DNA from 2 places in the Paenibacillus hodogayensis genome. Region 1 is predicted to be linked to the other one. Evidence: predicted binding sites of a transcription regulator. Region 1 holds the regulator's gene; the other holds the start of a gene.

Evidence for each region. Region 1 encodes LexA, which represses DNA repair genes until DNA is damaged. Its sites were predicted from a motif close to CGAACATATGTTCG; they were not measured.
Region 2: the regulator LexA is predicted to act here: its motif matches at 11,060-11,073, upstream of ABD796_RS17235 (DNA polymerase IV).

Annotation. Positions count from the first base shown of each region.
Region 1 is NZ_BAAAYO010000006.1:224,941-239,820, forward strand. Features, by position in the region: gene ABD796_RS12150 (ATP-binding protein) at 1-1,239, shown strand, start outside; gene ABD796_RS12155 (NHLP leader peptide family RiPP precursor) at 1,409-1,648, opposite strand; gene ABD796_RS12160 (hypothetical protein) at 1,728-2,657, opposite strand; gene ABD796_RS12165 (class I SAM-dependent methyltransferase) at 2,654-3,424, opposite strand; gene murC (UDP-N-acetylmuramate--L-alanine ligase) at 3,629-4,930, opposite strand; gene rnz (ribonuclease Z) at 5,264-6,184, opposite strand; gene metH (methionine synthase) at 6,203-9,643, opposite strand; gene ABD796_RS12185 (1,2-dihydroxy-3-keto-5-methylthiopentene dioxygenase) at 9,850-10,392, shown strand; gene ABD796_RS12190 (HAD family hydrolase) at 10,477-11,268, opposite strand; gene ABD796_RS12195 (hypothetical protein) at 11,294-11,806, opposite strand; gene ABD796_RS12200 (DUF896 domain-containing protein) at 11,821-12,027, opposite strand; gene ABD796_RS12205 (LysM peptidoglycan-binding domain-containing protein) at 12,167-12,586, opposite strand; gene lexA (transcriptional repressor LexA) at 12,774-13,394, shown strand; gene ABD796_RS12215 (hypothetical protein) at 13,533-13,715, shown strand; gene glnA (type I glutamate--ammonia ligase) at 14,051-14,880, opposite strand, start outside.
Region 2 is NZ_BAAAYO010000008.1:304,423-319,302, reverse strand. Features, by position in the region: gene ABD796_RS17265 (DMT family transporter) at 1-502, opposite strand, end outside; gene ABD796_RS17260 (aminotransferase-like domain-containing protein) at 947-2,017, shown strand; gene ABD796_RS17255 (hypothetical protein) at 2,169-2,360, opposite strand; gene ABD796_RS17250 (hypothetical protein) at 3,179-7,561, shown strand; gene ABD796_RS17245 (ABC transporter substrate-binding protein) at 7,836-9,158, opposite strand; gene ABD796_RS17240 (LacI family DNA-binding transcriptional regulator) at 9,562-10,617, shown strand; gene ABD796_RS17235 (DNA polymerase IV) at 11,095-12,351, shown strand; gene ABD796_RS17230 (YhjD family protein) at 12,348-12,809, shown strand; gene ABD796_RS17225 (hypothetical protein) at 13,074-13,265, opposite strand; gene rsmD (16S rRNA (guanine(966)-N(2))-methyltransferase RsmD) at 13,767-14,348, shown strand; gene coaD (pantetheine-phosphate adenylyltransferase) at 14,345-14,851, shown strand; gene ABD796_RS17210 (sporulation protein) at 14,863-14,880, opposite strand, start outside.

The DNA of each region.
Region 1 (14,880 bases):
ACGCTCATCGCCGCTTTCTCGCCGTTCCCTTACATTTTTATAGGGCCGTACGGTAAAATTTGCATCACGTTGTTCGATCTGTCGTTATTCATCTTTTTGCCGGCGCTGGCCTGCTTTATCGAGAAAGCGCTCGACAGCGGCAGAATCGTCCTCCTTCCCTTAGTGCGCAAATTAATGACGGCCTATTCCGGGTTCTGCATTGCCTTGTTGATTTTTAACGAGTTGAGCGATTCCCGCTATATCAAGATTTACTACTTCTTCACGTTAAACGTACTCGGCATCGTCATGATCGTCCTGTTTTCGATATTGATCGGCACTACGATCAAGCATGCGGTCAAAGGAAACCGCGACGCCCTTATCATGTCCGGCGGCTTCGCCCTGTTTGCCGTCACGGGAATCGGCGAACTGATCTGGTTTTTTTACCACGCCAAAAACTACGACCTGTTCATCTGGAAGTGGGGCGTTCTGTGCTTCGTCGTCGCCTTCATCGTCGTTCTGGCCCGCCGCTTCGCTCTCGATCACGAGCAGGTGGTCAATTACTCCAAGCAGTTGGAGCTGTACAACACGCGGCTGCAGCGTCACGAGAAGATGGAAATTTTAAGCGAGCTGGCGGCTTCCGTAGCCCACGAGGTGCGCAATCCTTTGCAGGTGACGCGCGGCTTTCTGCAATTGCTCCGGGAGACAGCCGAGGGCAACCCGAAAACGTATATAGGCTACGCAATGGAAGAGCTGGACCGCGCATCCGCCATCATTACCGACTATCTCACCTTTGCGAAACCGCAGCTTGACGACGTGACCGTACTTCGCCTGTCCGAAGAGTTCCAGCATATCGAAGGCATTTTGGCGCCGATGGCCAATATACAAGGGGGGGAAGTTAACGTACGGCTTGCGGACGGTCTGTACATCGAAGGCAATTCCTCGAAGCTGAAGCAAGCTTTTGTCAACATCGTCAAAAACAGCATCGAAGCTTTGAACGGCGAAGGGCGGGTCGATATATGGGCATATCGCGACAACGGAGAGATTGTTATCCACGTTAAGGATACGGGAATCGGAATGGACGAGAACGAACTATCCCGTTTGGGAGAGCCTTACTTTTCCAGCAAATCGAAAGGGACCGGGCTAGGTCTGATGGTAACGTTCCGAATTATCGAGGTCATGCGGGGAAAAATCGAGTTCAAAAGCCAGAAAGGGATCGGGACGGAAGCGATCGTCCGTTTCCCTGCCGCAGCGGCAGATTGACTGCGATCGAATTGCAGGTATTACGTAAAAAAAGCCGTTCACACGGCTTCCGGCCAGACCGAATGGCGCGATTGTGCTAACACGCACAATGGCGCCATTCTTTTATCCCCGTCCCATCGGACGGCACGCTAGCGCCTGCGGATCGGGGCTTCGCAAAGCTTTTGCGTCCTTACCAGGCCGCGTTCACGTCGTCTTCGCCGTCAAGCGCGTCAGCCGGGTTTTGCGGCAGAACGAGATAGAAATCGGTCGACGATTCCTCAACCACATTCAGCTTGATGCCATCCGGTACTTTTACCCCGAACGCCCCCTCGATTGCCGCTTTCGGATCGCTCAGCAGCTGCTGTTTGAACGTCGAATCCTGCCATGCTTTTTCAATAATTTGCTGTTTTAACGTTTCTTCTGTAGACATATATAACCACCCTTCCTTTCCAGTGTTTGGATAAGTCCAACGTCCCAAGTGTAGCATGAAACCAGGATATATTCCACTTTTATTTGACGTTTTTTGACGACCAGTAGGTAAATCCACCTAATTTTAGCAATTGCAGATCTCGTTCTATAGACTCAGCGGAAAGAACTAGATGATCCGTCAAAAAAGCATGAAAGCCGACCAGCTCCGGAACGTCCGTTCCCGCTGCGGAAACGAGCCTGTGTCGTTCTTCCGCCACCCGCGCATAGCGGCCGAGAACCCCCTCCATGTAGATCGCCCGCTTCACCTCGGCGACGTCCAGAGCGCCTGACGTTGCCCGCTCGCTGCGGATCATCGCCAGCAAGCAGTTGGCGCTCCCAAGCTCCAGATCCTCCCGCCAATCCGCACGATCGTCAGCCATCTGCAGTGTCACGAGCGTCTCTTCGACCAGCCGCGATACAGGCGCGATCCGGTCTCCCCTACCCGTAAGCAGCAGCAGTCCGGTCGAAGCGAACTTAACCGGGCTGGCTTTGTGCGCGATGCGCAGCGGCTCGCGCAGAAACAGCTCCGGCTCGTTCTCGGCCGATACGCTTGCCGCCCATTCCTCCACGTATTGGCGGTAGTACGCCCAGAAAGGCGATTCCGCAGGGAACAGCGGGCGGTACAGCTCCAGCAGCCGGGTCTGCATCAGATTGGCCAAGGCGAGCTGCTCTCTCCATTCGGACGGGACCGTATCCATCAGGTCGTCCTGGATAAAGTAGTACAGCATGACGAAGACGTTGGCCAGCGCAAGCCGTCGGCATGTGTCGTCGTCCGCCCCCGCGGCCTCCTTGACCCAGTAAGGAAGCAGGTAACAGATGTAGTTTTTGGTGCTTTCCTTCTGCAGCGGATCGAATTTTTGCAAATAGGCCAGACCACGCCTGTCCAATGGCGCCGGAAATTGTGCGATGGCTTCCCTCGCTTCGGCAAACAGCTTGCGCAGCTCCTCCTCGTACCCGTTCAGCCAGTTCATGAAGCCTCCCCGGACGGGCCGAATGCGAGCCCGAACATCGGAATGTCCATCGTCGCATCCGGTGCGGCCAGCCACGCCTGAAGCTCGTCTTCGCGTTCGTCCCCGATCGGCGCATCGAGCAAATATTCCGTGGCATGGCGCATATAGGCCCCGCAAACGAGCTTCAGCTCCGGCCTGGCGGCGCGAACAGAGTAGAACTCGCTGCGGGCGCAAACATACCCGGCCTGGCGGAATTCGAATTTCAACGCCTCCGGCACGTCCAGGAACGAACCTTTTCCCCGCAACGCCCGCCTCGACTTCCGGTACAGCGCCGAAAACTGCGGCAGCCGCGCATCGTCCCGATACCGGCTGTCGTCGTAATCGATCACGACGATCGTCGAACGCTCATGGGTATGCCGGCTCAGCCAGTCGGCGAACGACATGCGGTTGCGGATATGCAGCACGACGAGCCGGGCGATGACGACGTCGTAAGGCCCGCTCCCGTCCAACTGCTCGTAGCTGCCCTGCACGAAGCGAAGCCTGTCCTGCTCCAGGCTGGCAGCCTGCCGATGCATCTCCTTGTCCAGCTCCACGCCGGTAAATTCGGCATCCGGATACCAGACTCGCATTTGATTCAGATAGGTCCCGTTTCCGCAGCCGATATCGAGGACCTTCGCCGAACGCCCTTGCAGCAATCCGTCCCAGAACAGCTCTCTCTCCCGTCCGATAAAAAGCTCCGTTGTCACGTTCAGCATGCGGCCTAACCGGTCCGCTCTCGTCTCCGCCACTTTCGACTCCCCCAAACGGATTATCCATGTATGTATACGCATCCATTATAGCACGAAAGTCCCATTTTTCTCGGTTATTTTCAAGCGATAATAAACCGCCTCCGCTATACTATTTTGACCATGCGACGCCTCAAAACGAAAAAAGCCTCCTCCCGGAGACAATTGCTCCGGAAGAAGACCTGCGGTTTTGGATCGCTAGCGTCGTCAAACCGTCACGCGTTCGTACCAAGCCTGGTATTTCTGAATATCGCCCGCACCCATAAACAGCAGCACGCAATCCGAGTAACCGTTCAACTGGTCGATATTTTGCTCGGAAATGTGCCTGGAGGCGGGAATTTTATTCATCAGGTGCTCGATGGAGACGTTACCCTGCTGCTCTCGCGCCGATCCGAAGATGTTGCACAAATACACTTCGTCCGACCCGGACAACGACGTGGCGAAATCGTCGATAAACGCCTCCAGTCGGGAGTACGTATGCGGCTGGAACACGGAGACAACCTTTTTACCCGGATATTTGGAGCGGACGGCGTCCAGCGTAGCGGAAATTTCCGTCGGATGATGGGCGTAATCGTCGATCACGACATTGCCACGCACGCTTTTCTCGGAAAAGCGCCTTTTCACTCCGCCAAACGTGGCCAAGCGTTCCCGCACCTCATCGAGGTTCAAATCCTCGAGCACGGCGACGCCGATGACCGCGAGCGCATTCAGCACGCTATGCTTGCCGTAGGCGGCGACCGTAAACGTTCCCAGCAGATTATGGTGCAAATAAACGTCGAACGTCATCCCGTTTTCGCCTGCACGGATGCGGTCGGCCCGCAAATCGTTGCGCTCTCCCGTTCCGTAATACAGGATCGGCGTTGTCGGTTTCAGCGTCCGGATCTGCTCGTCGTCGCCGTATGCGACCAGATGCTTCTTGACTTTCTCCGCCATCTGTTGGAAAGCGAGCGTCACGTCGTCCAATCCGCTGTAGTAATCGGGATGGTCATAGTCAATATTCGTCACAATCGCATAGTCGGGCGCATAAGCCAGAAAATGCCTCCGGTATTCGCAGCTCTCGAATACGAAATATTTGCTGTCCGGATGGCCGGCACCGGTCCCGTCCCCGATCAGGTAGGAGGTCGGCTGAATGCCGCTAAACGTATGGGCCAGCATGCCGGTCGTCGACGTTTTGCCGTGCGCGCCGGTCACCGCAATGCTCGTAAAACGGCCGATCCAGCGGCCCAGAAAATGATGATACCGTTCCACCGGAATGCCCGTTTGCCCGCATTGCACCACTTCCGGATGATCGTCCGCAAAAGCGTTGGAGACGATCGCTCTCCCGACGCTGCGGCCGATCTCGCTTTCGCCGAAACGGAACATCGGAATGCCGCGTTTTTCCAACGGCTTCTGCGTGAAAAATTCGCTATCCGTATCCGATCCTTGCACCGGGTATCCCGAATCATGGAGCACCTGCGCCAAGGCGCTCATACCGGCGCCTTTTATGCCTATAAAGTGGACCTTTTCCATAAGGAACCCTCCTACGTTATCCTCGAAAACTTGCTTTCCGTAGCATACTTTCCATTATATGAGCATGCACCCGGGTCTGTGCTCCCGCCTAGCCAATGAGCAACCTTTGCTGCCTACGCGGCACGGCGCATAGCGTTTTGCGGTCGTATGCCTTATCCAGTTTTCCCCAAAATACAGTTGTCCAACCGAACGACAAAGTCCCGATTCAAACCGACTGAATCGGGCTTGCCTCCCTGCTCCGACCGAATGCCCGAACGTCAGGCGAAGCAGTCCGTTCCCTGTCCGTTAAAGCGTCTCCGCCGGGCCGTCTTCGCCCGCTTATGTACCGGCCTATCAGGGCCTGATCGGGAAGCTCCAATGATCCTTCGCGATCCAAGCCTGTTCGAACTCAGTGCGGGCTTCTTCCAGCAAAAGCCGCGTCTCTTCCTCCTGATAGCGTGAGCTAATATGCGTCATGATGAGCGCTTTGGCCCCGGCTTGCCGGGCCGTCCGGGCGGCGTCCAGTGCGGTCGAGTGGTAATAAGCCTGGGCCAGATCGTTCAAGGAGCCGTCGAAGGTCGCTTCGTGCACCAGCACGTCGGCGTCCGCCGCTAATGCCACGGCGGATTCGCATTTGCGCGTATCGCCGAGAATGACGACCTTGTGACCCGCGATCGGCGGGCCGATGAACGCCTTGCCGTCGACGACGGTGCCGTCGGACAGCGTGACCGTCTCTCCCTGCTTGATACGTCCAAACAGCGGACCCGGCGGGATGCCGAGCGCCTTCAGCTTGCCCGCGTCGAGTTTGCCCGCCTTGTCCTTCTCCACGATCCGGTAGCCGTAGCTGTCGATCCGGTGGTCCAGCTTGGCGCATAGGACCTCGAACCGGTCGTCCTCGAACACCGGCCCTTCGCTCACCTCGCGGTAGATCAGCTCATACGACAGATGCGCTTGGCTAAGCCGGAGCACCGGCTCCAGCAGCGCTTCCAAACCGGGCGGGCCGAACAGGACGAGCGGACTCGTCCCTCCCTGGTTCGAACGGCTGGTCAACAGGCCCGGAAGCCCATAAATATGATCGCCGTGCAGATGCGTTATATAAATATGCTCAAGTCTACTCGCCTTCAGGGGGGAGCGCAGCATCTGATGCTGGGTCCCTTCCCCGCAGTCGAACAGCCACATCGTACCGCGCTCGTCGTACAGCGTCAGGGCGATGGCGGTTACGTTTCGTTCCTTCGAGGGCATGCCCGCCCCCGTTCCGAGAAAATAAAGCTCCATGCTGCTCCTTTCGCCGGATTACGCTTTGTCTACATTAAAGTAACGCGCCTCCGGATGCGCAAACACCATTGCCGAAACCGATGCTTCCGGCTCCATCATGAACCCTTCGGTCAGCTCCACGCCGATATCCTCGGGCTTCATCAGCCGGAACAGCGGTTCCTGGTCTTCCAAATTCGGACAAGCCGGATAACCGAACGACACGCGAATGCCCTGATACCGGGCTCCCCACCGCTGCTGCATCGTCAAATCCGGCGAGTCCGGGAAGCCCCACATGTCGCGCATCATATGATGCATCCGCTCGGCGAACCCTTCCGCCAGCTCGATGGCGAACGATTGCAGCGCATGCGAGCGCAAGTAGTCGCCTTTGTCCTTCATCTCCTCGGCTTTGGCGCGTATGCCTTGACCGGCCGTTACGACGAGGAAACCGATATAGTCCATCGTGCCGCTCGATACCGATTTGACGAAATCGGCCAAACAGAGGAACGGCTCGACTTCCTGCCGCGGGAACGAGAACCGGTGCAGGACCTCCGACGTATTCGCCGGATCGTAGATCAGAATATCGTTGCCGTCCGACTGCGCCGGGAAGAAGCGGTACATGCCGTTCGCCTGGATCAAGCCCTGCGTGCGCGCTTCGCCGAACAGCTCGTCGATCGTTTCTTTCAATTGCAGCGCCTTCGGATCTTTCTCCTCCAGCAGCTTGTCGACGTTGCCGCGCAAGCCGAGGTGATGTCCGAGCAGCGTACGCATATTCACATACGGATAAATATGATCAATCGGATAGTTCTTTAACACATGTCTATCCAAATCCGGCGGAATATATACCGGGTTGTCCTGCGAGACCGACGATTTGGCCGCGCGGGTCAGCTTGATTTCTTCCGAGCCCTTGCCCGCTTCCATGACGACCGATTCCATACTGTCGCGCAGCTCCTGAATGAGCTTCTGGCGCTGCTCCGTATCGCTCAGCTTGTTGGCGATGTCGAGTCCGTCCATGGCATCCTTCGCATAAAGCACGACGCCGTCGTATTCAGGGGCGATCCGCGTCTTCGTAAACTTCCGCGTCAGAGCTGCGCCTCCAACCAGAATCGGCACCTCGATGCCGGCGGCTTTCAAGTCCTGCGCGGTGATGACCATCTGCTGCGCCGATTTGACGAGCAGTCCGGACAAGCCGATGGCATCCGGCTTTTCTTTGCGGTATGCCTCGATCAGTTGCTCCGGAGGCACCTTGATGCCCAGATTGATAATCTGGTAGCCGTTGTTCGACAGGATGATTTCCACCAAGTTTTTACCGATGTCATGCACGTCGCCCTTGACCGTGGCAAGCAGGATTTTCCCCTTCACGGCGCTTTCCGCACGTTCCATAAACTGCTCCAGATAACCGACGGAAGCTTTCATTACTTCCGCGCTTTGCAGCACCTCGGCGACGATCAGCTCGTTGTTGTTGAACAACCGGCCGACTTCCTCCATCCCTTTCATCAGCGGTCCGTTGATGATTTCGAGCGGCGCATATTTCTGGAGCGCAATCTCCAGATCGGGAATCAGCCCTTCCTTCGTGCCTTCCACGACGTAGGAGCCGAGTCTTTCCTCGAGCGACAGATTGGAGATTTTCTCCTTCTTCTCGACCTTCTTCTCGCGGAAAAAAGCGACAAACTCCGCCAGCGTCTCGTCGTTCGTATTGTAGATGAGCGCTTCGGCAAGCTGCTTCTCCTCGTCGGAAATCGAGGCGTAGCGCTGAAGCTTCTCGGTATTGACGATCGCATAATCAAGACCGACCTTCGTGCAGTGGTACAAATAAACCGAGTTCAGCACTTCCCGGCCGGCCGGCGGCAGACCGAAGGAAATGTTGCTCAAGCCAAGAATCGTTTTGCATTCCGGATATTTTTCCTTGATCATGCGGATGCCTTCGATCGTTTCCACCGCAGAACCGATATACTGGGGATCGCCCGAGCCGATCGGGAACATGTTGGGGTCGAAAATAATATCCTGCGGATCCATGCCGTATTGGCGGGTCAGCAGCTCGTAAGCGCGATCCGCGACTTCCATCTTCGCCTCCCGCGATACGGCCTGGCCCCGCTCGTCGATCAGGATCATGACGACCGACGCGCCGTAACGATGAATAAGCGGGAGGATGCTTTGGAACTTCGTCTCGCCGTCCTCAAGATTAATGGAGTTAATGATTGCTTTGCCCTGCGAATATTTGAGCCCGAGCTCGATAATATGATCGTAAGTCGAGTCGATCATGAGCGGCGCTTTGACCTTTTTGACCACTTGCTGCAAAAACTGCTCCATCGCATAAGCCTCGTCGACATCGGTGTCCTGCAAGTTGATATCGATGACGTGCGCCCCGTTCTTCACTTGCGCTCTGGCGATTTCCGAGCCTTCCTCGAACTTGCCTTCTTTGATCAAGCGTTTGAACTTCAGCGAACCGGAGATGTTCGTCCGTTCCCCGACCATGTAGGGGCGGTTTTCCGCCTCAATATAGACCGTCTCGATACCGGAAACGGCCGACGGGTGCGTGCCGTCCATGGCCCGCGGCGGGAACTCGCTCATCGTCTCGGCGATCGCCCGAATATGGTCCGGCGTCGTGCCGCAGCAGCCGCCGGCGATATTGAGCCAGCCCTGCTCCGCAAAACCGGCCAGTTTCTTGGCAAGCGACGCCGGCGATTCGTGATAATGGCCGTTCTCGTCGGGAAGGCCCGCATTCGGATAACAGCTTACGGCCATGCCTGCCAGTCCAGACAGCGTGCGGATATGGTCCTTCATGAATTCCGGACCGGTGGCGCAGTTCAGGCCGATGGATACCGGCTTCAAATGCTCCAGGGAAATGTAGAACGATTCGATATTTTGACCGGCCAGCGTCGTGCCCATTGGCTCGATCGTACCAGATATCATAATCGGCAAAGTAATGCCAGTCTTCTCGTAAGCGTTGCGAATGCCGATGCTTCCGGCTTTGACATTGAGCGTGTCCTGGGACGTTTCGAGCAGCAGCGCGTCCACGCCCGCTTCGATCAAAGCGACAGCCTGATCGTAGTAGCTCTCCACCAAGTCGTCGAACGTCACCCCGCCGGTTACGGACAATGTCTTCGTAGTCGGTCCCATCGCTCCGGCCACATAGCGGGGCCATTCCGGCGTCGAAAATTTGGCGGCGGCCTCCACGGCCAGCCGGGCGGCGGCCACATTGAGCTCCCAGGCCCTTTCGGGAATATCGTATTCGGCCAGTACGACGCTCGTCGAGCCGAACGTATTCGTCTCCAAGATGTCCGCTCCGGCTTCCAAATAAGCCTCGTGGATTTTGGTCAACACATCCGGCCGGGTTACGGCCAATATCTCGTTGCAGCCGTCCAGCTCCTCCCCGCCGAAATCGTCTGCCGTCAAATTTTCCTGCTGGAGCATCGTGCCCATAGCTCCGTCCAAAATCAATATTTTCTCTTTAAGCCTTTTGGCCAAAGCTGTTTTTTGCATGAGGTCCACCCCTTAGCGATTGCCTTCTCTACGTCTGCACTTTAGTCTACCAGAATACACCGCTTTTCGAAAGAGCGACATTTTCTAGTTTTCTTATCGGAATTTAATAATTTATTTAGACCGATCCATCGACACCTGTTGCTTTTTCGAATATAATACCTATTAATAAGCAATTATTCCTTTACGGAAAGAGGAGAGGGAGCGCTATGGCTGAAATTCGCATCCGCAATACGAACGAACGCATTCAAGGCGAAGACAACGTCAAGTCGTTTTTGGAAAACCAAGAGGTGCTTTACGAGCACTGGAACCCGACCAAGCTTCCTGCCGAACTGCAGGAGAAGTTTGTGTTGTCCGACGAGGAAAAACAGCAAATTTTGAACACGTTCGATGCCGAAATTCGCGATCTCGCCGGCCGCCGCGGTTACAAAACGTGGGATTTGATCGCTTTGTCCGACGCCACCCCGAACCTGAACGAGCTGCTGAAGAAATTCGAGCAGGTGCACACCCATACGGAGGACGAAGTGCGCGCCATTACGGCGGGCAAAGGCATCTTTATCATTAAAGGCAGCGAGGACGTCGGATATTTCGATGTCGAGCTGGAGGCGGGAGACGTCATCTCCGTTCCCGAGAACAAAGCCCACTTCTTCACGCTGATGGAAAACCGCAAAATCGTCGCCGTCCGCCTCTTTATCGAAACCGAAGGCTGGATCGCGCATCCGTACGACGACCCCGCGTTCCAAAAAGCCTGATTTTCATATTGTACGCTACTGGCACGAAACGAGCCCGGCGCTTTCCTCAGGAAAGCGTCGGGCTTTTGTGTAGAGCCGTTTGTGCTATAAACCGGCGAGTCCGCGGATTTGACGCAAGCTGACAATTTCCGTGGCGGGTACGATCTCGTCCGAACGGGATACGCCGTGACGGTTGATCCATACCGACTTCATGCCGACTCCGTTCGCGCCCAGGATGTCCGTGGTCAGCTTGTCTCCGACCATCAAGCCTTGGTCCGGCGAGATGCCGAGCAGCTCCATGGCATGATGGAAGATGGAAGCCGCCGGTTTCCCTTGGCCGAACGAACCGGAAATCACGATATGGTCGAAATAGCCGGCAAGCTCCGGAACCCCGTCCAGCTTCTCCCGCTGCAAATCCGGCGAGCCGTTCGTCAGCAGCAACAGCTGGACCTTCCCTTTCAAATCGTTCAGCACCTCGAACGTTTCTTCATAGACGATCGGCCGCGCTCGGCGCTCCGCCCCGAATCGCTCTCCGAGCTGAAATCCAAGCTCCTCGTCGTCTACCCCGAGCGCCTTGAGCCCTCTCGCCCAAGACGCTTTGCGGTAGCCAGGCGCCAGCTTCTCCAGCTTGCGGAATTCCTCCTGCTCGCCTTGGCTAAACCGGGCCCACAGCCCTTCGAACGGATTGATGCCGATCTGCTTCGTAAACGGAAACGTCTCGTACGATTCGTACAGCGCGCGCGCTTCCCTACGTACGGCTTCCTCCAGCAAGGCCGGATCGAGTCCTTCATACCGCTCGGCGGCGGCGGCGCAGGTCGCCTGAAACGCTTCTTTTACACTGCGGTCGTCCCACAGCAGCGTGTCGTCCAAATCGAACAGGATTGCCTGAATAGCCATGAACCGTTTCTCCCCTTTATCCCCATTAAGCCGCTTCTTCTTTATAAGCGATTCCGTTATGTTCGGCGAACTTCTTCAGCCGCGCAGCAATAGCCGGTATGTCGTACAAGCTCTGAAACTTGGACAATACCCAGCGCGTCCGTTTTCCTTTCAGCTGAATCGCCACGCTCCCGCTCTGCACCGAGATCGATTCGATCTCATCGGCTCCGAACACTTTATCCATGCCCATGCGCCGGGTGGCGAGCTTTTGCTTGCCGATCTTGATATACGGTCTGCGCAAGAAGTACATGACCCCCAGCACCATGTAGCCGAGTACGGTAATCCAGTACAACGACTGCGATTCGTACAGCATGACCGAGACGATTGCGAAGAAGAGCGAACAGGCTACAAGCAGAGCGGGCAAAAACCAGCTTCTTCCCTTGTAGACATCCATTTGCTCCTGTGCCGACACCGATATCGGTGTATGACCGGTTTTCTTCCGGCGGCTGTTAATATCCTTGCTGTTTTTTTGCACCATGCGTTCCCATTTTCGGGACATGCGGCTCCTCCGTTCTAATGAGGCTTTTTATCAGGGCCGGCCCCTTGGTCGCCGTCCACGAATTCGATCGAATCAAGCTGCGCCCGGAGCGACGTTTTGAACGCATCGATATACCGCTTGCGCAATTCGTTGCGTTCTTCCAGCTCTTCGTCCGTCAAGCCGACGGTGTTCGCCTTTTTGGCAAGCTCGTTGATGCGGGCAATCATTTGTTCGGTAATCATGTTCGGCCTCCTTGTGTCGGTTACTTCTACTTTGCATGGTTCCGAGCCGATTGTCAAGGAAAGCGGAGCAAACGCGCAAAAGCCCGGAGCGTGTCCGGGCGGGAATCGATTGCCTTCGATAGGATGGAGAAATATCCGTTTATTGAGGCAGCTGCAGCACCTGGCCGGCGCGAACGGCAGACGAGGACAAGCCGTTAACCTTCTTCAGCTTTTCGATATAAACGCGTATATCCTCGCTCTTCTTGGCGCGGCCCTCCGCAATCGACCATAAGGAGTCGCCAGGCTGAACGACGACATGTTCGTACGTTCGAATAGCCCCAGCCTGCACTTCGCCGTCGCCGATCACGGCGGAAAGCACGGCGGCAATGCCGACGCACAACAGAAGCGCTGCGGCGGCCGCCAGCAGTCGCACCTTGAGGCGGACGACGACCGCCCGGACAGCTTCGAAACGGTTCGAAGACGGACGGGAAACGGTACGAGACCGGCCCGCCGCGGAGCCGGCGGCTGTATGAGTGCTGCGATGGAAATCGCTTGGAATGTACATAAAAGAGTTGGACATTGGAATTACCTCCCCAAACACTTGTTCTGGTATCAGATTAACACGAACGTATATTCGCGTCAATGATTTTCGAACAAGCGTTCGCATGTTCGTATTTTATCGGGAAAAATCGAACTTATGTTTGTACGAACTCCGGTTCTGTGGTATAATTTACCCAATATAACATGTCCGTATTGGAGTGATGATCGTGAGCAAGGTTTCCAATCGCCAACAAGCGATACTCGATTTTATTAAGAACGAAGTGCGCGATAAAGGCTATCCCCCTTCCGTGCGGGAAATCGGCGAAGCCGTAGGGCTTGCGTCCAGCTCCACGGTTCACGGCCATCTGGACCGTCTGGAAAGGAAAGGGCTCATTCGTAGGGACCCGACGAAGCCCCGGGCGATCGAGATATTGGGACATGACGATTCGTTGTCCGCCTTCTCTTTCTCTATCGCGCGCGTCCCGCTCATCGGGAAAGTTACCGCCGGGGTGCCGATTACGGCAACCGAGAACATCGAGGAATATTTCCCGCTTCCCAGCCACTTCGTAGGCGATCATAACGTCTTCATGCTGCGGGTTGTCGGAGAAAGCATGATCGATGCCGGCATTCACCATAACGATTACGTCATTGTCAAGCAGCAGCCGACCGCGAACAACGGAGATATCGTCGTGGCGATGACCGAGGACGACGAAGCGACCGTGAAGACGTTCTACCGGGAACGCGACCATATCCGGCTCCAGCCGGAAAACCCGGCCATGGACCCGATCCGGCTTCGTAACGTCACCATTCTCGGCAAAGTGATCGGCCTGTTCCGCGATATTCATTGAGACAACAGCAAGCAGCCCTCCGCATCGAATCGGGAGGGCTGTTTTTATATGGATGGAAGCCTGCGGGTTCGTTCCCACAACACCGCGGACTCTTTCCAACTAAAAAATCCCCTGCCATAAGCATGGCAGGGGGTACTGATGTACAGCGGGCTGCGATTAAATAAACGCTCTCGAAATGATTACCAGAAGGATGAAGAGAACAAGGATAACGCCCGTACTCGTCCACAGCCCGCCGCCTCCGCAGCTGAAGCCGCCGCCGAATCCACCAACATCAGACATTTTGTCACCTACCTTCTTTTTAACTACAATCACATAGTATGAGCGAAAATCGAAATGGTTTGGACGAATGCCCTATACGGATAGGAGCCCTATCGTTCGCAGCACAAAATGTTAGCCAGAAATAGCCTTCCTTTGGTTACGGTATTACGAATTTACGACGTCGAAGCGATCATGTCTGCCTCGTCCAAGTGAAAAAAAGCGCCTCCGTAGCGTGGAGGCACTTTTTTCAAGGGCTGCTTAATTTAGTTCGAGTCTCGCGATTCGAAAGGAACAATGGTGGTGGCATTCAGGGGCCCCACCTGCGACAGGTCTTGAATGCGGTAGCATGCCCCAAAAGGATCCCCCCGCTATTGCTTATGCGATAAAGGTTTCCGCTCTTAGTACAACGTCATGTACTGATCGCGTTCCCAAGCGTGAATCTGGGTGCGGTACATGTCCCACTCGATTTCCTTAAGCTCTACGAAGTGAGAAAGCGCGTGCTCGCCGAGGGCGTCGCAGATCACTTCGTCGCTCAGCAGCTCGATCAGCGCTTCGCGAAGATCGGCCGGCAAGCTCGGAATGCCTTGATCTTCCCGCTCTTCTTCGGTCATGACATAGATATTGCGGTCGACCGGGGCCGGCAGCACCGTTTTGTTCTGAATGCCGTCCAAGCCGGCCTTCAGCATAACCGCAAGCGCCAGGTAAGGGTTGGCCGCCGGATCGGGGTTGCGCACCTCTACGCGGGTGCTTAAGCCGCGGGAAGCCGGTATCCGGATCATCGGACTGCGATTGCTCGCCGACCATGCTACGTAGCACGGGGCTTCATAGCCGGGAACAAGCCGTTTGTACGAATTGACGGTCGGGTTTGTGATCGCTGCGAACGCGCGGGCATGCTTGAGCACCCCTGCCATATAATGGCGGGCCGTTTCGCTCAATCCGAGCTTGTCGCTGTCGTCGAAAAATGAATTCGTGCTGCCCTGGAACAGCGATTGATGGCAGTGCATGCCCGAGCCGTTGACGCCGAACAGCGGCTTAGGCATGAAGGTTGCATGCAGGCCGTGCTGTCTGGCGATCGTCTTCACGACGAGCTTGAACGTCTGAATCTGGTCGGCCGCCTTGATGGCGTCCGCATACTTAAAATCGATTTCGTGCTGGCCCGGAGCAACTTCGTGATGGGAGGCTTCGATTTCAAAGCCCATCTCCTCCAGAGTCAACACGATTTCGCGGC
Region 2 (14,880 bases), on a different contig from region 1:
CCCCTTCCGCATAACCGTAACCGCACACGATGATAGAAGCCAGCATTAACGCATCACCGACCGACGATGATGCAGCCCCTTGTGTTAGGGCGAATCCTGCTACAAGGAAGCTTCCTAGAGCTGATAAGATCCAAAAGGTTGGTCGCGGGCGTTCACCGCCCCGCAGTACGCCGAAGATGGCCGTCGAAAGTGGCAGAAGCCCAATGTAGATCATTGCATGTGCGGATGTGACATACTGAAGCGCCATGGCTGTCAGCAGCGGGAAACCTGCTACCACGCCGAGTGCTATAAGCAATAGCGGAACGATGTCGCTTCGTACAGGCCGTTGTTGCCGGAAGACGAGGAGAAGTACTCCCGCCAGCACCCCGGCAATGGCGGCACGGCATACGGTAAGGAACAACGGATCAAAATCCGTCACAGCCAACCGTGTTGCCGGCAGCGAGCCGCTGAAGATAAGTACACCCAGGAAACCATTGATCCAGCCGCTGGTCGTCTTGTTCATTACAATCACCTCAAATAACATACATTTCTGTTTGATTATTTGTATTATAATAGATACAAAATACTGCGTATATTGGATGTTTATCCATCTGTAAGGGTACAGACAATAGATCGAATTATTCAAGTCGGAGGGGTACTTATGACAAATAAAAAGGAATCCATTCAGCAAATCATCCGTTCGGACATCGTCAACGGTCTCCTCAAACCCGGTTAGAAGCTCCCTTCGATCCGTATACAGAGCCAACGATTCAGTTGCAGTCTCAACACCATTATTAGTGTTTATCAGGAACTCGAAAATCAATATCTCATCTATTCACGTCCGAAAAGCGGTTATTTTGTCGTAGCCAAAGAAGCGCTTCTTCCCCTGCTGCAAACAAATCGAATCGATTTTGCATCAGCGGCTCCCGATCCCGCGTCGATCCCGCAAATCGACTTTCGTCAATGCTTGAACAAAGCGATGGAATTATTTGAAGCCTCCATATTTACTTATCCCGATCCGCAAGGATTGCTTTCTCTTCGCCAGGAGATCGTGAAGCTTTTTCAGCAGCAACAGGTTTTCCCTTCGGCACAGCAAGTTTTTATCTTTTCAGGTGCTCAGCAAGCTCTCCATCTTCTGGCCGGGATGCCCTTTCCAAACGGAAAAACCAACATTCTGGTCGAGCAGCCAACCTACTGGGGAATGCTCGCTGCGCTTAAGACACAAAGACAAACCGTAATCGGCATCGAAAGAACTCCTGACGGGATTGATTGGGTAACGTTGGAACGTCATTTTCAAAGTAATATGATCAAGTTTTTTTATACAATCCCGCGCTTCCATAATCCGTTAGGCACTTCTTACACAGCGGAGGACAAACAGCGACTGGCAGAACTCGCCAAAGCCCATGATGTTTACATTGTGGAGGATGATTATCTTGCCGATTTGGAAACAAACCGTAAAGCGGACCCTATTCATGCTTATAATGGAGCGAGCCATGTCATTTATCTCAGAAGTTTTTCCAAAGTCATGATGCCCGGATTAAGGCTTGCTGCGGCTGTAGTACCCGATTCGTTTATTCCTTTACTCCAATGGCATAAACATTCGGCGGATCTCAGCACGTCAGTGCTTTCTCAAGGCGTGCTGGAGATTTATATGAAGTCTGGGATGTATGCGCATCATGCGAAGCAAATGAATGCCTTGTACAGTCATCGCATTAAACATCTAAGGGCAATTTCACGGCGATTATTGCCTGAAAAGTACATATATACCACCCAATCTTGCGGGGGGCTCTTCGCTTCTATACACCTTCCAGACTTTATTCATACAGAAGATTTGGTCAATCGATTGGAGAATCGTGGCGTCGATGTCCTGGCAACCGATAAGCATTTCCTTTCCTCTTTCCCCAAGCTTAACTTGCTGCGCCTTAGCATCATTCGAACCGATGAGCATGATATTGAAGAGGGGATCCGCATCATTGCCGAAGAACTGGAGCGTACCCGATCTACAAGCAGCCTCCCCAAGCCATTCTTTCGGTTTTAAGTAACTGCTCCTATTCACATCATGCTTGCGCAGCTTCGGCAGCGACGCTACAGTCGATGCTTTTTACGAAATTCGGAAGGGGGCATATTCAGCTTGGCGGCCAATAGACGGCTGATGTAGGAACCATTGCGGTAACCGCATTGCTCCGCGATCAAGGGCAAAACAACAGGTCACCGTTTTTGGCGGTCCCCTCGGACGAGCAGATCCGGTAGGCGATCTCTTCGTCCTCCACGGCAAAGGCGCACCATTTGCCGTAGCGATCCGTTTCCTTGGCGAAGCGAGTTTTCCGGTTCCAGTAAGCGTAATATTTGACACGGGTCCTTACTTGCGAGATGTGAGGCATATGTCCGAATCATACGAACGGAGTTGTCTTTGTCCGTACGGTGCAGCCGATCGGAATCGGCTCCGCGCAGAAGCTTGCTCTGTTCTGTACATCCCGGGGTGTTCACGGAGGGACCAACCAAGGCTATATCGGCAAACATGCTGAGCTAGCCCCTTGAAAAAACGAGGAGGTTACGTCAAGGAATGAGTACGCGAATTCCCTAAAAAAACAAATGGCACAGGACTTTTCCCCATGCCATTTTGGATTCCGTTTTGATTCCCGCACTATACTATTTGAGCAGTATCAAGTCTTTCCTTACCAGAACATTATTCGAGATTTTCTATAAGAAACAGCATGTCAGGATTTAGAGATATGTTGCTGGGGAAGTCCTTTAAACACAAAATGAACACGAAACAAAGGGTTGGGCTTGATGCTTTGAAATTAGCCCATGTGTTGCGTTTCCCTGGTTAAGTAAAAGTAGCGTTCAACTGGAAGGGGAAATAATAATGAAGCTAAAATGTAACTATACAAAAGCTTTCGCGGACTTTTAAGATAAAGGCGAAAACCGCTTTCATTCGAGATGTACAAACCTTTGATACGGCGGAGCGAGAGGAGGATAGCGACGGACAGGATTGAAACTGCCCAACTACAGCGTCTGCTTGCAGAATGCCGATTGCGGAGGGTTATTCGCAGAGTGTTGGCTGAGGAGCTTCGGTTACGGAACGCTGATTGAGCAAGGACAGGCAGGATAGGCCGGGCGACGGCGGAAAGGCCGCAAACGCCGCGGGTCTGATAGAGAGAAGGAGCAGGGAGCCGGCTGAACCTACAGGAGGCTTGCCATGAAACGTTGGATCGCAATGCTGTTGACGGTGCTGCTGATGACGCCGGTGTGGACTGGACCATCGGCGCAGGCGGAGAAGCATACAGAGGAGGAAAACGTGACAACTAGCGAGGAAGCGCTTTACTACTACTGGACGCCGAGTAATTTCAAGACCTTTGGCACTTGGAGGCTGGAAAACCAAAATTTGCGCGGCAAGACGAGCAGCTCTGTAACGGCTAATAGCCCGGCGATTGTAGAGGCAGACTTGCCGCAAGCCGGGGATTACAAGCTGTGGGTAAGAGATCGCGATTACGCTACAAATGCGCCGGGGACGCGGATGTTTGAGGTCGCTGTGGATGGAACGACCGTCAATAAAACATTTGGCATTCACGGTCAGGAGGGATTTCGCTGGACCGAGGTCGGGACCTTCACACTGGCGGCAGGTCTTCACGAATTTTCACTGCTGGATACGCTTGCTACCTATGCCCGGAGCGAAGGCTTCCTGCTGACGGATAATCTGAACTTCGTGCCACCCGAGGACAAGAACGATCTGCTGGCCATCGTGCAGCCGGACGATCCGCTGGCCGAGCTGCCGTCCGCGGAGTTTCCTTCGTGGGCGGAGGTGGATGTGACGCCGCTGAAAACCGATTCGATCGAGAACGATTCCGTGAAGCTGGTGTTTCACCAGGGGATCGGAGCGGAAGGCAGTCTGGTGCAAAATGAAATCTTCATCAAGGACGGCGCGCAATGGGTGCAGGTGAAGCACAAAACCGAACCGCTCGGCTTCTTGATGATGGCCGCGCTGCGCACGGAGCTGATCGGCACGAAGGACCAATACTCGCAATTGTTGCAGCGGGTCAGCCTGAACGGCGAGGCCGGCAGCTACATAACGGACGACTTTTTCCGTTCGGGCGTTCCGGTGTGGTTTCTTCCGACGGATTATGCCAAAGTATCCGGCAGCGAGATCCTCCTGAGCTTTGCCAACACGGAAGCCGATCTGAAGGTAACCTTCAAGCTGGATGCGCTTTCCGACGATCCGCTGGTGACGCTGAACGCGGAATTTCCGCAGGAGGGGGCGTACTCGTTCCTGCTCTTCAGCGGCAGCGGGGTGAACGAGGCGGATTTTGAAACCGTAACCGCGCCGCTGCTGTATGTGAAAAAGGCCGTTCCGGAGCGTTCGGTGATGTACCCTGAGAGCTACCTGTTCACGCCGATGGCCACGCTGCATTTTCCGCAGGGAGGCGTCAAAGCCCAGGGCAGAGAAGTGACCTCCGGGATCGCAATGGACCCGTCCAGCGTGCCGCAAGGGTACTTTTTTCCGGATACGGCGCCGTTCGGACTTGTGCTTCGCGATGAGGAAGGCCTGGTTCGGCCGCAACTGGTCTCTCCGCTCTTCGGTTCTCCGTCGAGTCTGTTCGCGGCGCAGTCCGAGTACGAGGTGTCCTACCGCATCGTGAACCGTCTCGGCTCCTGGTACGACACGTTCAAGCATGTGACCGAGAGTTTATACAATTTGCAGGATTTGCGCACCAATCCGTTTCATTCGATCAATGAGGCGATTTACAATGCGACCGACCTGATGATGGACGACGATTACGGTGGCTGGGACCCGGTCAACCGTGCCCACTACAATATGGAAGAAAAAGAGATGACGACGCTCGCCAACGCAATGACGGCGCTGCAGCGCTACTTGCTGACCGAGGACGAAGCGATTCTCGACGAGCGGGCGATTCCGACGCTGGCTTTCATGCTGAGCAGGCAAAACTACCACTTCAAAATTACGACGAACAAGGGCGGCGCAAGCTATCCGACCGTTCTGCCGTCCCCGCTTGGCGGGCCGGTGAAAAATTACACCGCCAGCGTATACGGCGGCTTGTACGAGATGACGCAGGGCCGGATGCCGTTTTTGATGGACACCGCGATCGACCTGGCTTCGCAAAACGCTAATCTGGGCGGCGTGACCGATCAGGCGGCCCTGTACCGCTACACCGGCGACACGGATTATTTGGCGATGGTGCGGGAGTTGGCCGATCAATATTTGGCCAACCATCCGAATGCCGGAGACAATCGGGAGACGCAGTATGTGAACGGCTTTGTGTTCGGCGAGTATATCCCGATGGTAATGACGTTTCTGGCCGCGTATGAGTCGACAGGCGAGGCCAAATATTTGGATGCGGCCCGGGACAATGCTAACCTGCTCGTTACCGGACTGTGGACGACGGGCTACCACGACGGGTATGACGTCTCCAGCTATACGATTGACCCGGTGGCGACAGCGGAACGGATGCAGGTCGTCGAGCAGTTCGTGCGCTGGTGGCACGGATCGGAGCAATGGAGGCTCGGCAATCCGGACGGGCAGGCCAAGCCGCCGCAGGAAAGCGGTCCTCCGCTGGTCGAAGAAACGGTGCCCGGCTGGATGCTGGCCAAGGCGGGCATGGGGACGGAGCATTGGCGAACGCCGGGACTCGGCAGCATCATTACGATGAACAACTGGGCGGGAACGTTGGTCAAGCTCTCTGCCTATACGGGCGATCCGTTCTACGAAATGATGGCCCGCAACGCTACGGTCGGCCGCTACGGCAATTATCCCGGCTATTACCAGGACCGGATGATCGTGCATCAGATGCGCGACAATTATCCGTACGTCGGACCGGACTACACGCAGATTTACTGGCATCATATTCCGTCGTTTATCTCCATGCTCGAGGACTTCCTGATCAACAGCGCATGGGCCAAGTCCGAACAGCACATTGCGTTTCCGTCGCTGTACCAGTCCGGCTACGCGTTTCTGGCGTCGAACCAGTTCGGCCATGCGCCGGGCACGTTCTACGGCGAGGAGGATATGTGGCTGTGGCTGGACAGAGGCATTATCCAGCCGGACAGTGTGAATATCGATTACGTTGCGGCGCGCAAGGACGGCAAGCTGGGGCTGGCGCTGATGAACGAGGACAACGCCGCACGTACTACTGTCATTGCACTTGGAGACAAGGTGCCGGGAGGCGCTTCGTATTCCGGAACGGCAGCCGTGTATGAGGCGGACGGCACAGCGTCGACCGTAGCCGTGACCAGCGGCAGCTTTACGCTGACGATTCCGGCTAAGGGTATTCGCTCGGTGCTGCTCGATATTCCTGGCGTGCGGGCTCCGGGCTATGCGAAAACGGATTACTCTTTTGCCAACCACCCGCGCGGGACGGTCAGCGAGCATACGCGGGGCAAAGGGCATGTGATCCAGGTATCGCCGGACAGCTACCACGCCTTCGTTTATGTGAATGATCTGAATGCCGCGACAAGCAAGCTGACGATGCAGTACACGGTCAACGGTCAGTCGCATACCATCGAGAAGGAAGGATACCCGTACGAGTTTTTGATTAAGGTAGACAATCCGGAGGAGATCTTTACGTACCAGTTGACGGCGACCAAGGCGGACAACACCACGGAAGCCTTGGGAGGCGGGACGCTTAAGGCGTACGGGTTCGAGGATTCCGGCATCGCCATTCCGAAGCAGGGACGGTTTGAACCGATCGAATCGACGGTTAAGAGCACGGGGACGGCCACGGGGGAAATTCGCTTCGTCGTGCCGTGGGAGTCTTTCCCGTTCCCGCTGACAGCCAATTTACTGAACGGTTTGCGGGTAACCGGCGTATTGACGCACAAAACTAACGCTTCGGTGCTGAACCTGGACAGTCTGATTATCCGCAATGAGATGCGGCCCAACGGCGACACCACACTGGCGATTACGCCGACGTCTGCGGTTCCGCTGGCCAACTACACGGATTACAACATTACGTTGACGATTCATCCGCGTCCGAAGCTCGGGTATTTCGAACCGCTGGCGATGGCCGTCAACAGTTCAGGGACAGGCGACGGCAAAAACCGATTCGTCGTCTCCAACGCGAACTTTCCGTTTGCCCTGACAGGAAATCTGTTAAGCGGCCTGCGCATTACCGGCACGCTGACGCACAAGACGACCTCTGAGACGCTGTCGCTGGACAGTCGGATAGCCGGCAACGAAGTGCGCACCAACGGTACGACGGTTCTGGTCGTGCATCCGACGAGCACGCTGCCGGTAGCCAATTACAGCAACTACAATATTGCGATTACGATTCATCCGCTCGCGTCGCCGCCGCAGACGGAAGCGGCAATTTCGGCAGCGGCAGGGCCGGACGCAGGCGGTGCATATGTCGGACCGGTCACCGTGACGCTTTCGGTATACGGTTCCAGCGTCACCGATACGGTCTACCGCATGAACGGAGGAGCATGGACGTCGTACAGCCAGCCGCTTCAGTTGGAGACGGTCGGCGTTCACTTGCTGGAGTACCGCAGTGTGACCTATGCCACTTATGCGGAACCGATTCGCTTGAGGACGATTCGAATCGAGTCGCTGGCGTCATCGCCGAACTGAAGAACAAGCTTAACTCTGGAATGAGATGCAAAGACGCTTCCAACCATTGTGAAGGTGGGAAGCGTCTTTGGACATTTTGGCAAAATAAAAAAAACACCGCTGTCCCATTCTAGCAATGGGGCGGTCGGCGTCTCTCTAGGAGCAGTCGTAGCCAAACTCATCCGTTAGAAGCATCAATGAGCATCAACAAAGTTACCATCCTGTATGGCAACCGGCCTTTCACTGATATCGGTCCGGTTGCCATCAGGCAGGTGCGTTATTTCTTTGATGTTCCTTATTTGCTCAGTTCTTCCTTGATGACTTGCTGAGCTTCTTCTTCCATCAGCCGCATTGCGGTGTTCAGGTCGGCTTGACCGGCGAGAAGCGTGTTCAAATGCTTCGTGTATACAGAGCGCACTTTGTTGTCAAACTTGGTCAGCGGGGCCAGCTGCGTGAACGGATAGTACGTGATCGCCCCCCAGTTTTTGTCCGGGAAAGCCGACTCTTTGCCAAGCGCGTCCCTGACTTCTTTGCTTGTCGATGCCATCAGTTTGCCGGTCTTCGACATCTCAAGCTGATATTCGTTGGATGTCCAGAATTTGATGGCTTCCATTGCGGCATCCGGATTTTTTGAGAGCGAGGTGACGCCGAAATAAATCGGATTGGTGCGGGAGCCGACTTTGGGCGCATCCTTAAACACTGGCATCGCGACCATGTCCCAGTTCATGGCCTTCAGTTCGGCTTCGAACGCATTCGGAACGGAGGCCGTGAACAAAATCATTGCCAGCTCATGCTCCTTGCTGAACGATGCCCAGTTCGGAAGCTTCTTGGCAAGCGCGAACGTCTCGGTCATCACCGGATTGGCGAATACCGTCTGGAACAGCTTTTGCCAGCGCGGATCACTGTTGATCGACGGCTGATTCGTCTTGCCGTCCACAAACGGAGCCGGCAGCGAGCTCATGCCGACAAACTGGGCGGTGCCGTTCATGCCGAAGCCGTACACCTGACGTTCGCCGTCCGAGCGGGTCAGGCGTTTGGCCAGATCGAAGGTTTCTTCCCAAGTCAGTCCGTCCTTCGGATAAGGGACACCGAACTGGTCAAACAGCGTTTTGTTGTAGTAGACGAGCAAGCTGTTCAGCGTGACCGGGACCCCGTACAATTTGCCGCCGAACGCATCTTTGATGGATTGGACGGCTGTCGGCTCCAACTGGTTGAGATCGATCTGATGCTTGCGGGCGAGCTCCGTCATGTCGAACATGAGATTGAACTCTTCCAGTTTTTCTTCGAACGGGCCGCGGCCGTGGTAAAAAATATCGAATTTGGTGTTGCTGGCCAACATATCCGTCATGGTCGTTCCGCTGTTGGCCGCAGCCCGGATGTACTTCATTTTGATATGCGGGTATTTTTTTTGCAGCGGCTCGATATAGACGCGGTTGATCTCCTCTTCCGGGTCGCCCACGTCCGAATACAGCACGAGTTCTACTTCCTTGGGCGCAGTGGGCTGCTGCTTTTCGGATTGCCCTTGACTTTCCTTTGAGCCGCTGTTGCAAGCGGCCAAGGATACGGCAGCCGCAGCGGAAGCGAGCAGCAGACCGATTCGTTTGTATGAGTTGTGCATGGATGAACCTCCTGAGCAATGAAGATGATGGCAATGCCGAGAGCTTGCATGGACATGTCGGGCGCGTACAGGTGCCGACTCGCTGACCTCCGGATGCGGGTAAGCGCTAACACATCAGTGAAAACGCTATCTATAAACATCTCTGAAATACGATACGCATCTTCAGCTGCGAGCGCAGAACAAATGAAGCAATACCTCCTTTTCTCGTTTGCTGCTGCGGCACTTGGCCGCATACCCCCTGCACAGTTTGTCGACAAATTGATTCTATTTCATTTTAAATGTAAAAAAAGCTTTTCTTCTAGTTGAAAATTAGTTACATTTTAAATGGAGAGGTTCACAGTAACGGACAATTCAAGACGCGCGGCTTCGCCGCTTGAGGTGGGCGTGGAGGAGAGGATAAGCGGTGAGGAAAAGGAAAAGCATAACTTTGAGAGACTTGTCGAAGCAGTTGGGGTTGTCTGTGCATACCGTGTCCAAGGCATTACGCGGATTACCCGGCATGTCGGAGGATACGCGTAATGAAGTGATCCGGCGGGCTCAGGAGGCGGGCTACCGGACCAAGGATCAGGAGCGGGTTCATGCGATGGAGCGCGTGCCGCTCTATACCGCAGGCAAACCGTACCGGTTTGCGCTCATCATTCCGGACCGTTCGGTGGCGATGGAGATCAATCAACTCATTATCGGAGGCTTGCAGAGCAAACTAGCCGAATACGGGCATGCGATGGAGACGATTGTCGTCCCTTACGTTTTTCCGGAAGGCAGTAGCTACGACGAATGGGAGGCCCTGCATCCGCTGGATTACATGGACGGCCTGTTTATTGCGCCGATGGTCGGGCAGCTTCAGGAGAAACGCCTGCTGGCAAAGCGGGTGCCGCGCATTCTAATTAATTTTCCGGGGTCGGCAGCCGCGGTGGACAGCATTGCCTGGGATGTCGGGACGGCTGTTCACCAGTCGGTGCGTTATCTGCATGCCAACGGACACCGCAACATCATGTATGTGGGACGGATGGAGGGACATCGGGGGTTTGTCATCCGCTGGCAAGCGTTCGGGCAGGCGATGGCTGAGGCTGGACTGTCGTTCCGCCCGGAGGACCAGATGGTGGCCTACGACAATCAGTCGCAATGGAACACACAATTTATCGAGAAGCTGCGGCTTCATCAGCCGACGGCGTTACTGTGCGGAGTCAAAACCGACCTGGCCTGGATTTATCATGCGTGCAGCGTGGTGGGCAAGCGCATTCCCGAGGACATCTCGCTCATCAGTATGCATCATATGGAGGAGCCGCATATGCCCGAGCTGTCGCGACCGGTGATCCGCATTCGGGAAAGCGGCATAAGAGCAGCGGAGCGCATGCTCTGGCGTCTAGCCAATCCGCATCAGCCCTACGAGCATATTTTGTTGCAGGGCTCGTTCTTTGAAGGAGCTACGGTGCGTGTTCTTCCGGCAGAAGCTCCGTAAAGAGCTTGATGCCAATACGCCATCAATTCTTAATCTGTGGGTAAAGGCGCTTTAATTCGATGCTTGCATCGTCCGTCGTGAACTGCCCTGCCCGTCTACGCCCTTCTGGTCTTGATTAGGGTCGGGCTCAAGCCGGCAGTTCCTGAGCTAATTGGGAGAGGGAAGGATTCGTCGTCCCAAACACTGACTTGTCATCACACTAATTTCAATCTCGGCGATGTTCAATCCAACAATAGTAATCACTTTCTCATTAGGCGACAGGGAACGTATGGATGAAGAGGAAGAACGGTCCGGACGACCAAGAAAGCCTTTATATTGGAAGCAATCGAGGAAGAGTACAGCGCGAAAAGGAGCAAGAGGGCTACCCTCACTGCTCTTTTTTTTATCCCCAGACAAGTAATTTTTTTCATGTTGAATAAAAATCGCATTTACCTCTATAATAAGAACAGATGTTCGTATTTTGTTCGGAGGTGCCTTATGAAAAGGGAACGGGTGATTTTCCTTGCAGACTGCCAGTCATTCTACGCATCGGTGGAGAAGGCGGCTCATCCAGAGTATCACGATATGCCCGTTGCGGTTGGCGATCCATCCCGGCGTAGTGGCATCATATTGGCCGCCTGCCCGCTCGCGAAGGCGAGGGGAGTAACGACAGCGGAGCGCGTAAGCGGGGCTTTGGCAAAGTGTCCGGACCTTGTCGTTATCCGGCCGAGGATGCAGACGTATATTTCCATATCGTTGCTTATCTCGGAGATATACGAATCGATCACCGATCAGGTTGAGCCGTACAGCATCGACGAGCAGTTTTTGGACGTGACCGGGTCGCTCGCTGACTATGGATCAACGGAGGAGATCGTGCGCCAAATCCAGACGCGGGTGCAATTGGCGACGGGTGTTCGGTCGAGGGTCGGCATCGGCCCGACCAAAATACTCGCTAAAATGGCAACTGACAACTTTGCCAAAAAAAGTCCCGACGGCATGTACCGGCTGGACAGCGACAACATGTCCGACTTATGGGAGCTGCCCGTGCATCAGATGTTTATGGTCGCAAGCCGCATGACCGTCCATTTTACGAGGATGGGATTATCGACGATCGGAGCGATCGCCCGTCTCGATCTGGGAGACTTTAAACGGATGATGCGCCGAGAGATGGGCAAGCAGAGCGATATTCAGGCGGAGTATTATTGGCAGACTGCCAGGGGTATCGATCCGAGCCCGGTGGTCAACGGCATCCGAAGTCAGATTAAAGTGATCAATTGCGGGCGGGCGCTTAAGTGGGGGATGTATAAAACGTTTGCCGAGATTGAGCCGATCATGCTGGAGCTGGTGATCGAGGTCTGCCGACGCGCCCGTCGACAAGGGTATATGGGACGGGTCGTCGGGGTCGGAGCTGCCGAAACGGATGGGGACCGATCGTCAGGATTCGGCCGGCAGGTAACGTTACGCACCCCCAGTTATTTGCCGCATGAGGTGGGCGCCGCCGTACACCGTCTATTTATGGAGCATTGGCAACGTATGCCGCTCACGCGTCTTCATATCACACTCACCGACCTTTCCCATGATGATGTGTACCAACTGGACCTGTTTGACGACCGCGAACGCCATATCCGACGCGAGCGGGCCGTCGATACGATAAAAGAGCGCTACGGATCGGCAGCAATCATACGGGCGTCGTCGCTTCTGGAGACGGGGCAGGCACGTGAGAGAGCCGTACAAATCGGAGGTCATTGGGCATGAGCAAATTGGATGCTAACGGACGATGGGAGTCAAAAATGGCGCTTCCCGAGCACATCGAGCAATACGAGGCTCGCGGAGACAAAAAGGCTACGCACCCGACGACCGAAGAGTTGACGATGATCCGGGACTATGTTCTGTTGCCTCACATGCTAACTATGGTCCAGCGAAGCATTGATGATATCAAAAACTCGACAAATATCTTGAAACGGCTCTACTTGCTGTCGGCCGAGGTAGTCATGAGCAGTATAAACAGGGACTTGTACGATTTGAGGCGGGAGTTGTCGCGCAGAAGTATTAAGATACACGGTGACGAGCAGGTGGACATGGTCGTTTATTATCGTTATGTTTGCCGGGGCTATGAGGAGCGTATAGGGATAGTGAGAGAAGTGATGCGATCGGAGATAAGCATGAGACTTGCCAAGTACGTTTCGGAGGTTGTTCATAAAATTAAAGGGTAAGTCCAGCCAATGTAAAAAGGAACAGATTTGGGGTTTACCCCGCTGTTCCTTTTTTTGTTTTTACAGATTGGAGTGTATCGATTACAGAAATTATTATTACGCTAACAAATACTACATAACAACGTTATTGATCTCGTTCAAAGGAATTGTCCGTAGTTGTTGTATGATCTTAGCCTTGTTGTTGCCATACCTCGACATTCAGGCCATTATGCATAGCGACCTGCAGGTGATGGGATGATTGGAGCACGTAGCCGTGGACAAGCTTCAGATGTTCGCCTCCGGATAGTCGGCTTTCAGCGCTTCTACCGTTTCGTACTTGGCAGTCTCAAATACGAGCTTCGCCGGCCCCTTCTCTGTCCGATCTTTGACGATATGGCCATAGACCTTACCAGCCAGCGCGGGAAATACGAACATCGTTTTATCAGGCTCGTTGGCGAGTTTATATTTTTCGATCATGCGACAACCCCCTCCCGAAAGAACAATTCGTCATATGGAGGGTAATCCCTGCTTCATGTCTGATGGTGTATTTAGGAAGTATGGGCACAAAAAAAACCGCCACCCACAAGGGATGACGGCTGAATAGTCTCGAGGCCCTATTGCTAGGGCCCCTCATGGGAGAGGAGAAACCGGACGAAGAGCTTATGGGGAAACGTAAGTCTTCTCCGCGGTTGTCTACGACATTGGTTGGATGTCGATATCTACAATATGTCCGGATTTGGAAAAACCTATACATGCGCTGCGTAAAATTTTGTGGTTTATTTGCAGAATGTGATACGATAGCAGCAGCAAAGGCGCTTTCGGCGCAGGTCAACGAAACGCGGAGCAGGAGCGGTTTTGCGAGAGCGGAACGCCTGTTGCGCTGCTCGTTTATGTACCATGCGAAGCACAGGGTACATGCCCCGCCGAAAAAAGCCTGACAGACATCATACAGTTGCACGAGAGGAACGGGGGACGACGGTGAGAGTCATTTCCGGGTCGGCCAGAGGCAGGCCGTTAAAGGCCGTGCCGGGCATGGGAACGAGGCCGACGACAGATAAAGTGAAGGAAGCTATTTTCAGCATGATCGGGCCGTATTTTGCCGGGGGGAGCGCGCTCGATTTGTTCGCCGGCACCGGCGGACTCGGCATCGAAGCGTTGAGCCGGGGGATCGAGTCGGCGGTTTTCGTCGATGCGGACAAGCGCAGCGTAGACGTGGTTCGGGCAAATCTGCAGGCAGCCCGCTTGGAACAGCAAGCCGAGGTGTACCGGAACGACGCGGTTAGAGCCTTGAAGGTGCTTGGCAAGCGGGAGACCCGCTTCGATCTCGTCTTTCTGGATCCGCCTTACAAGATGACGGCCATACCCGAGCTGATCGGGACGATGCTTGAGATGGAGCTGCTGGCGGAGAAGGCCACGGTCGTCGTGGAGCACGATGCCGCCAACGCGTTCGGCGAACGGATCGGGGATTTGGATCGCATCAAACATACGGATTACGGGGAGACCGCCATATCCATATATCGCCGCAGCGTGCGGCAAGCCGATGAGGAGATGGAAGCATGAGCGAGAACAAGCACGATTATACGATTGCGGTCTACCCGGGCAGCTTCGATCCGGTCACGTTTGGGCATCTCGACATTATTCACCGGGCCGCCAAAGTGTTCGATAAGGTAATCGTTGCGGTGCTCAACAACAGCAAAAAAAATCCGCTCTTCACGGTCGAAGAACGGTCGAAGCTGCTGGAAGAAGCGACCCGCGGCGTTCCGAACGTGGAAGTGGACAGCTTCGGGGGACTGCTGATCAACTATGTGGTGGAAAAGAAAGCAAACGTCATCGTCAAAGGGCTGCGCGCGATCTCCGATTTTGAATCGGAAATGCAAATGGCTTCGTTGAATCATAAGCTGAACGATAACGTGGAAACCTTCTTTATGATGACAAGTCCGCAATACTCGTATTTAAGCTCCAGCATCGTCAAGGAAATCGCCCGTTACAACGGCCCGGTAGCCGACCTGGTCCCCATCGAGGTGGAAAATGCGCTGCGCGAGAAGCTCGGCGACGAACAGTAGGCCGGATGTCCTTAACGGGCCGTGCGGCC